DNA from 2 places in the Paenarthrobacter sp. NPDC089988 genome. Region 1 is predicted to be linked to the other one. Evidence: predicted binding sites of a transcription regulator. Region 1 holds the regulator's gene; the other holds the start of a gene.
What was found. The regulator LexA, encoded in region 1, represses DNA repair genes until DNA is damaged. The targets are predictions, from matches to a motif close to TCGAACANNTGTTCGA.

Region 1 (4,420 bases):
TCGTGGGCGAACTCGTGGTACGCCTCGTCCACGATCACGATCGCCTGGCTGGCCTCTCCGGCCTCATAGACAGCCTCCACGACGTCCAGGCCGAGACCCGTTCCGGTGGGGTTGTTAGGCGAGCACAGGAAGACGATGTTGGCGCCCGCCTCAGCCACCTGCGCGGCGGCAGACGCGGCGTCCAAACTGAAATCCTCACCACGAACGCCACGGACATACTCCGTGTCGGTGCCACTGGCCAGGAGCGGGTACATGGAATACGTAGGAGGGAATCCAAGGGCCTTGCGGCCAGGACCACCGAAAGCCTGGAGGATCTGCTGGAGGACCTCGTTGGATCCGTTGGCAGCCCAGATGTTCGCAGGACTGAGGCCATGGCCCAGGAACTCCGCCAACGCCTCCCGCAGTTCGGTGAATTCGCGGTCCGGGTAACGGTTCAGCCCGGTGGCTGCTGCGGCCACCGCTTCGGTGATCGCGGCCTGGACATCGGCCGGTACGCCATGGGTGTTCTCGTTGACGTTGAGCAGAATCGGAACGTCAAGCTGCGGTGCGCCATAGGGGCTCAGTCCACGCAGGTTGGCCCGGAGGGGAAGTCGGTCAAGTCGCTCAAGCTGGTCAGTCACCCCACCAGTTTAAGGGGCGCCGATGAGTGCCCTGTAACTGTGACGCCGGACAGTGTTCACCTGGCCGTCCGGATGGATTACTTGGCAGGAACAAACAGTTGCTGGCCGGGCGTGATGCGTCCGCCGCGGAGGTCATTCAGCTGGATGATCTCGGTGATGACATCCCGCGGGTCCCGCTCGGGAGCGGCGGCTCCCGCTATGCCCCACAGGGACTGGCCGGGCTGCACGGTCACGCTGACGGCGACTGGCGGCTGCAGTTGCGACGGAGAATCCGATGCCTTGGCCGGCGAGTTCAGAAGGCCCGCAAAGCTGAGCAGAACGGCGACCAGCAACATGGCCGGGATGCCAAAGAAAACGATCCGGCCGCGCCGGGTGAGCCGGATGCGGGTGGGCGCCGGCGTATTGCGGAACTCGTGGAACGTTGTGACTGCGGACATGAGCTGAGCCCTTCTGAGCGATTGCCTGATCCCGGGGAACCAGGACCCTGCTGCCAATACCTTGTGTTCTCCGGGGTAGCGGCGATATTCGAACACTTCCTTCGAACATCGCAACCAGGATCCGGATTACTAGAACACATATTCGAACCTTGCTATGACATTTTTAGCACTTATCAACGAACGGTGTCGAGACTCGCTAGAACAAATGTTTGATAAACGCTGGTGCCTGGCCTACGTTTGAGTGAAGAATCAGGCACAAAAGCAGTGCATCAGGAGGGTCTGACATTTTTGGACCCACATCCCGGCAACACTCAGAACGCCGCCGGGCGGAACGGAAGGGCAATGGCGAACATGGCAGCAAAGGCCACAGGCGGCGGGGCACCCCTGCGGAGCCAACAGCCCACCAAAAGTCCCAAAAGCCTGACTGTCCGTCAGAAGAAGATCCTCGAAACCATCCAGCGCTCCGTCAATGAGAACGGCTACCCGCCCAGCATGCGCGAAATCGGGGATACGGTGGGATTGGCCAGCCTCTCCAGCGTCACCCACCAGCTGTCCCAACTGGAAAAGCTCGGTTACCTCAGGAGGGACCCCAAGCGTCCTCGCGCCATGGAAGTCCTCATGCCACTGACCCTTGACGGCGGTGCCACCATCCCGGGCGTGGAAGCCCCCGCAACATTGCGCAGTACGGGCGGCCTCGCCGTAACGGAGCTGGCAAGTGCCAGCGACACTGCGCTGGTTCCCTTGGTGGGCCGCATCGCTGCCGGTGGCCCGATCCTGGCCGACCAGACCGTGGAGGACGTCCTCCCCCTCCCCCGGCAGTTGGTGGGCCATGGCGAACTCTTCATGCTGAAGGTCGCCGGCGATTCAATGATCGATGCCGCCATCTGTGACGGCGACTGGGTTGTTGTCCGCCGGCAAAACGACGCCATCAACGGCGACATCGTGGCCGCCCTCCTGGACGACGAAGCCACGGTCAAGACATTCCGGCAGCGCGACGGCCACACCTGGCTTCTCCCCCAGAACACCCAATACGAGCCCATCCTCGGCGATCAGGCCACCATCATGGGCAAAGTCGTGTCTGTATTGCGCTCCCTTTAGTCAGCACACACTGCTTCAGGGCCGCCCGCGCCAGCCGTGGCGGGGCACCCCCGAAGAATCTTCTTACCGCCCGGTCCGGGCCAGCCTTTCCAAGGCGCCCTGGACGATCTTCCGGTCCGTCGTGGCCCAGAAGGGTGGCAAGGCAGCCCGCAGGAAACCGCCGTACCTTTCGGTGGAAAGCCTCGAGTCGAGTATCGCCACCACGCCTTTGTCTCCCGTTGACCGGATCAGCCGCCCTGCTCCCTGCGCCAAGCGGATAGCGGCATGGGTCGCGGATACGGCCATGAACCCGTTTCCACCGGATTGGGCCACAGCACGGGACCTTGCCGTCATCAGGGGATCATCGGGCCGTGGGAAAGGGATCCGGTCAATGACCACCAGTCGGCAGGAGCCACCCGGCACGTCTACCCCTTGCCACAGGGACATGGTGCCGAAAAGGCACGTATCGGGTTCGTCGGCGAACTGCTTCACCAGCGCTGCCATGGTGGACTCCCCTTGGCACAGGATGTCCACATCGAGCCGCAGCCGCATGGCGTCTGCGGCTTCCTCGGCTGCACGCCGGGAAGAAAACAGGCACAACGCTCCCCCGCCGGAGGCACGAATGAGGTCCTCAAGCTCGTCCAGGGCTTCGGGCGATGTTCCGCGTCCGGGCTTGGGCAAGTGCTTGGCCACGTAGAGGACGCCCTGCTTCGGATAGTCAAAGGGCGATCCCACATCCAGGCCCGTCCAGCTGGGAGCTCCGTCCCCCAACAGGCCCAGCCCGCCCGCGGCCGGTTCGAAGGCAGACCCGATGGCCAGCGTGGCGGACGTCAGAACCACTGTGTGGCCCGCAAACAGCCCTTCCCGGAGCCGTCCGGCCACGCTCAAGGGAGCAATATTGATGAGGGCGGGAGCTGTTTCATCAGGCTGCGAGTAGCCCTGCTGGGGATCGAAGGTGCTGTTCCTGGAGAACCACACCACCTCCCTGTTTTCCTTCGCGGCCAGCAACCGCTCGGACAGTTCCAGAATGAGCATGAGCCGCGAGCGGGCCAATTGGCGTCCGCCGTCCACGGCGTTCGACGAATCCGTTTTCGAATCGGACAATGCTGCCCTGGTGGCGTCCCGGAGCTGGTCCAGGCAATCAAGTTGTTCGTCGTTGAGGCCGTTGGGCACCAAGCCGCTTGGAACACCAACAAGAGCCATGTCCAGCCGGTCCGCGGCCGCGTTCAGGGCATCGACAGTGATGGCCGTGTGCTTGCGTGCGCTTGAGGCAGCAGCATGGATCATGGCCACGGACAACTGGCCGGAAACGGCTCCGGTAACCCGGTCCTGGAGTTCGTGGGCTTCGTCCACCACCACCACGTCGTACTCCGGAAGGACTGCCAGTCCCTCAAAGGCGCTCACGGCGAGCATTGCGTGGTTGGTGACCACCACATCGGCTTCCGCCGCCCGGGCGCGTGCCTGCTCGCTGAAGCATTCTTCCGCCATGGGACACTTCTGCGCCCCCAGGCATTCCATCGAGGTAACTGAAACCTGGCGCCATGCACGGTCTGTCACGCCCGGCATCAGTTCGTCGCGGTCGCCCGTGGCGGTCTTCTCCGCCCACTCGCGCAGCCGCACCACTTCCTTGCCCAGTTGCGACGACGGTCCGCCCAGCGATGCGGCGAAGTGCGGAACGCTGGTGTCCTCTCCGAGGGAGAAAAGCTGCCCCTCGGAAGGTTCTTCGCTGGGAAACCCGCCCTCGAGCTTTTGCAGGCACACGTAGTTGGCCCGGCCCTTGACGAGTGCCACGTTCACGGGCCGTTCCAGGGCCGGGTTGATGGTCTCCAGCAGACGGGGAAGGTCCCTCCCCACGATCTGCGTCTGGAGGGCCAAGGTGGCGGTGGACACCAAGGTGGGCTTGTTGCTGTCCATGGAATGGGCGATCAACGGGATCAGGTAAGCCAACGACTTACCTGTTCCCGTTCCCGCCTGGACCAGCAGGTGCTCCCCGGACTCGATGGCCCGGGTAACGTGCTTGGCCATTTCATGCTGGCCTGTGCGGCTTTGGCCGCCCATGCCTGCTACAGCCTTGTCCAACAACTCGAGGGTGAACTTCTCCCCCACCGACGCAGCAGGTTCCGCCGCCACCTTCTCAACCATTGCTGACGAACGACTCCAGCTCGGCAGCCAGGCCCTCGCGGACCATCGCCACCACGCGCGTGCCGTTTTCCTCGTGCTCAAGGCTAAGGATTTCGGCGTCGGAGTTGTGCAGCTTGTTGATCATCTCCCCGCGGTTGTAGGGAA
Region 2 (4,420 bases), on a different contig from region 1:
CCTGGCCCATGGTCCACAGCTGGACATCCTTGGTGCGGTGCCGGCCCTCGAATTCGAAGCCGAGCTGGCCCAGGAGCTTCTCCAGCTGGGCGGTGTCGTCCGCCTTGACCTCGGCGAAGTTGAAGCCTGCGGGCTCGTTCACCTTGGGCAGCGTGGCCAGTTCCATGGGATAACGACGGCGGCTGGCGGCCTTCATTTCAGCGTTGCTTTCCGCTGGGGTGCCGGCCAGCCACTTGGCGCTCTGTTCCTCGAGCCAGATGAGGGAGCGCATGGCATCCACGGCGGTGCGCTCCACGTCCGACTGCCGGAAGACGTCGTTGAACACCTCCAAGGAAACAGGACCTGTGTAACCCGCGCGGACCACGTGGCCCATGAACTTTGCGAGCTCGAACTGTCCCTCGCCGGGAAAAACCCGGTAGTGGCGGCTCCAGGACAGCACATCCATGGTGAGCTTGGGGGCGTCTGCCACCTGGACAAAGAAGATCTTCTCCGCGTTGATGTCCTCGATCGGGGCGGTGTCCCAGTCGCGCGAAAGAATGTGGAACGAGTCCAAGCAGGTGCCCAGGTTGGGGTGGTCCACCATCTCCACCAGGCGGTAGGCGTGCTCGTAATCGTTGACGTACTTGCCCCAAGCGAGCGCCTCGTACGCCACCTTGACGCCGTGGTCCCCCGCCAGTTCGGCGAGTTCGCGGAGCTGTTCGGCCCGCAGGTCGTCGTCGTCAATAGTCGCCGTGGCCACGTTGGAGCAGACCAGGATGGTGTCCATGCCCAGACGGGCCATCAGCTTGAACTTTGCCTCGGCGCGCTTGAGGTTGGCCTTCAGCAGGTCCGGAGTGACGCCGTCGAAATCGCGGAACGGCTGGTACAGGTCAAGGCCCAGGCCCAAGTCCGCCGCCATCTTCCGGACATCCTCCGGGCTGAGCGATGACGTGACGAGGTCCTGCTCGAAGATTTCAATGCCGTCGAAGCCCGCGATGGCGCAGGCCTGCATCTTCTCCTTCAGCGTGCCGGAGAGGCAGACGGTTGCGATTCCAGTGCGCATCAGTGGGCCGCCTTTGCCAGTGCGGGTGCTCGCTCTTCAGAGGCGATGAGTTCCAGGAAGTGTTCACGCATACGGTCGCGGTCGGCGTCCTTTCCGGTAAAGATCTTGAAAGCGTCCGCCGCCTGCCCGACTGCCATGCGGCCGCCGTCGAGCACTTCGCAGCCCTTGGCGCGCGCCTCGCGGACCAGTTGCGTTTCGATGGGGCGGTAGACGATGTCCGCCACCCAATGGCGCGGTTCCACGAGGTCCATGTCCAGCGGGAGGCCCGGGTGGGCGGCCATGCCGATGGGGGTGCAGTGCACCAGGCCGTCGGCGAGGGGCATGATCTGTCCGAGTTCGGCTATGCTCCGCGGCGTGATGGTTGCAGCCGGGAAGAGTTCGCCGAGCTCTGCGGCACGTTCGGCCGCGCGGTCGGGGTCCATGTCCACGAGGTCCAGCTGCTTGGCGCCGGCTTTGAGGAGCGCATACGCGACGGCGGATCCGGCACCGCCCGCGCCCAACTGGACCACGCGATCGAGCTTGGCCTCCGGAAGTCCGTCGGCGAGCGCCGAGCCGAAGCCGGAGAAGTCTGTGTTGTGGCCGATGAAGCGGCCGTCCTGGATCAGGACCGTGTTGACGGCACCGAGGCGACGGGCGTCGTCGGAAATCTCATCCAGGTACTCCAGCACCAACTGCTTGCACGGGTGCGTGATGTTGAGGCCGTTGAAACCCAGCTGCCGGGCGGCCGTGAGGAGATTCCCGACGGCGGTAGCCGGCAGTGCGAGCCCAAGCAGGTCGATGGGGCGGTACAGCAAGCGAAGGCCCTGCACATCGGCCTCGCGTTCATGCATGGGCGGAGTGAGCGAGGGCATCACGCCTTCGCCAATCAGGCCCACCAGAACGGATTCGGCTCGGTTGCTCATCCTCAAGCTCCTTTTACTTTCACGTCCCGCCGGTGCGTATCAACGCGGTCCCGACCGGGCGTATGACTCAGGTTACTACAGTTGTTCATATTCCGCACGCTTGTTCTTATCGCGAACAAACTGCGATGACGGCCCTGCGTTGTTGGGCCTGCTCTGCGTGCCATTTGGTGCGACCAGGGCGCAAAGCGGGCCCAGCAACGCATGGTCAGCGCTGGGGCAGGCGGGCCGCAAGCTCGGCCGCGGCTTCCTGCAGGGTGGGGACGTGGGCCACGAGTTCCTCCATGGTCAGGCGGAACACCGGCACAGCGACGGCGATCGACGCAAAGGCATTGCCTTGGGAGTTGAGAATCGGCACGGCAACTGCACGCATGCCGATCTCGTTCTCCTCGTCCATCACGGCATAGCCCTGGCGGCGGACCTGCTCGATCTCCTCACGGAACTCGTCCCGGTCGGTGATGGAGTGCTCGGTCAGGGCCTCGAGGGGAAGTTCTTCGAGCAGTCGCTTGCGCTCGATCTCCGTCTCGAACGCAACGATCGCCTTGCCCACGGACGTGGTGTGCAGCGCACCAAGGTGTCCAGGGTCGCTCGTGACCCGGAAGGACTTGGGTCCATCCACCTTGTTGACCGTCAGGTGATGGTCGCCGTCGCGAACGGAAAGGATGGTGGCTTCATGCGTGCGTTCAGTAACCCGTTGCAGTACAGGCAGTGCAGTTGCCGCAAAACCGTGATGATTGGAAACGCGCTGGCCGAGCTGGAACACGCGGAGGCCCAGATGGTACCGGCGGCCGTCCGGCTCATAGTCCACAAAGCCATCCCTGGTCAGTGAGCCCAGCAGACGGTATGTGGTGCTGAACGGCAGGCTTGCGCTCCTGGCAAGATCCGCCGCACTGGCGCCCTTCGGCTCGTTGCCCAGCAATACCAAAAGGCTCAAGGCCTTGCCGACCATGTCGGTCTTTGTGTCCTCTTTCACACTCATAAGTGAAATGCTCTCACATTGTGAGAGCTATTTCTAGATGGTGATTACTTCTCTTGACAAGTGACCCCACTCACAGCCACTATTGCTGTATTACACAAGTAGCTCTCACCATGTGGTTACTTATCGGGAAGCTCCAGCCGCACCTCGCTCGGGATCCCGCACAGCTTTATCCGCGACATCGTCGTCACAGAAGGAACACCCCATGAGCCAAACAATGCCGTCAGCGACGCCAGGCACAGAAACAACCAAGGGAACGCCCAAGAAAGCCGCACTCGCCAGCTTCCTGGGCAGCGCCGTTGAGTACTACGACTTCTTCATCTTCGGATCCGCCGCCGCGCTGATCTTCCCGCACGTCTTCTTCCCGGACGCTGATACCAACGCCGCAGTTATGTCGTTCGCTACGTTCGGTTTCGCGTACGTCGCCCGGCCCGTGGGCGCAGCCTTCCTGGGCCACTTCGGTGACCGGATCGGCCGCCAAAAGGTCCTCATGTTCACTCTGATCCTCATGGGTGCGGCAACGTTTGTGATCGGCTGCCTTCCGGACTTCAAGACCATCGGCTGGTGGGCACCCGTGCTGCTTGTGCTGGCCCGCCTGGCCCAGGGTCTCTCCGCCGCCGGAGAGCAGGCCGGTGCTTCATCCATGACCTTGGAGCACGCTCCGGACAATCGCAGGGCCTTCTTCACTTCATGGACCCTGACTGGCACGCAGGGTGGCTTGATTCTCGCGTCCCTCGTCTTTATCCCGGTAACGGCGCTCCCGGACGAGGTCAAGTACTCCATCGGATGGCGCATTCCGTTCTGGCTCAGTGCCGTGGTGGTGATGGTCGCGTTCTTCATTCGTCGCACGCTCCACGAGCCGCCGGCCTTTGCCGAGGCGCAGAAGACCAAGCAGATTGCCAAACTCCCGATCGCCGACCTCTTGAAGCAGCACTGGCGCGACGTTGTGCGTGTGATCTGCTGCGCGTTTATTGCCGCTGTCAGTACCGTCTTCAGCACCTTGGCCATCAAGTACGCCACCGACGTCGCCCAAGTGAACAGTTCCATCACGCTCTGGCTCGTGGTTGTGGCGAATGTGGTGGCTCTCGGCACCCAACCGCTCTTCGGCATACTGGCGGACAAGATCGGCCGAAAGCCGGTGTTCATCTACGGAGCCGTCGCCAGTGCCATCATGACGCCGTTCTTCTTCCTAAGCTTTGAATCCGGCTCAACGCTGGTGATGTTCGCGGCTGCGGTTGTCTACTTCTCCTTCGGTTACGCAGCCGCCAACGCAGTGTGGCCGTCGTTCTACGGCGAAATGTTCAGCACCAAGGTCCGTTTCTCCGGCCTGGCGATCGGTACGCAGCTTGGATTCCTTGCCGCAGGCTTCGCTCCGACCATCGTCACGGCAATCGGTGGAACCAAGCCCGGCGGATGGGTTCAGGTTTCAGTCTTCACGGCTGTCATTTGCGTGATCGCCGCCGTCTCCGCCCTGACGGCCCGCGAATCAGCAAAGATCCCCAC

Region 2: ACIPV6_RS18480 (shikimate dehydrogenase) is a predicted target of LexA. The motif match lies at 2,037-2,052, and genes of this name have one in related genera.

The regions. Positions count from the first base shown of each region.
Region 1 covers NZ_JBIVGD010000010.1:43,267-47,686, forward strand. The annotation lists gene ACIPV6_RS13120 (histidinol-phosphate transaminase) at 1-620, opposite strand, end outside; gene ACIPV6_RS13125 (LysM peptidoglycan-binding domain-containing protein) at 698-1,057, opposite strand; gene lexA (transcriptional repressor LexA) at 1,409-2,155, shown strand; gene ACIPV6_RS13135 (ATP-dependent DNA helicase) at 2,219-4,276, opposite strand; gene hflX (GTPase HflX) at 4,269-4,420, opposite strand, start outside.
Region 2 covers NZ_JBIVGD010000017.1:96,623-101,042, reverse strand. The annotation lists gene ACIPV6_RS18485 (bifunctional sugar phosphate isomerase/epimerase/4-hydroxyphenylpyruvate dioxygenase family protein) at 1-1,042, opposite strand, end outside; gene ACIPV6_RS18480 (shikimate dehydrogenase) at 1,042-1,944, opposite strand; gene ACIPV6_RS18475 (IclR family transcriptional regulator) at 2,150-2,920, opposite strand; gene ACIPV6_RS18470 (MFS transporter) at 3,123-4,420, shown strand, end outside.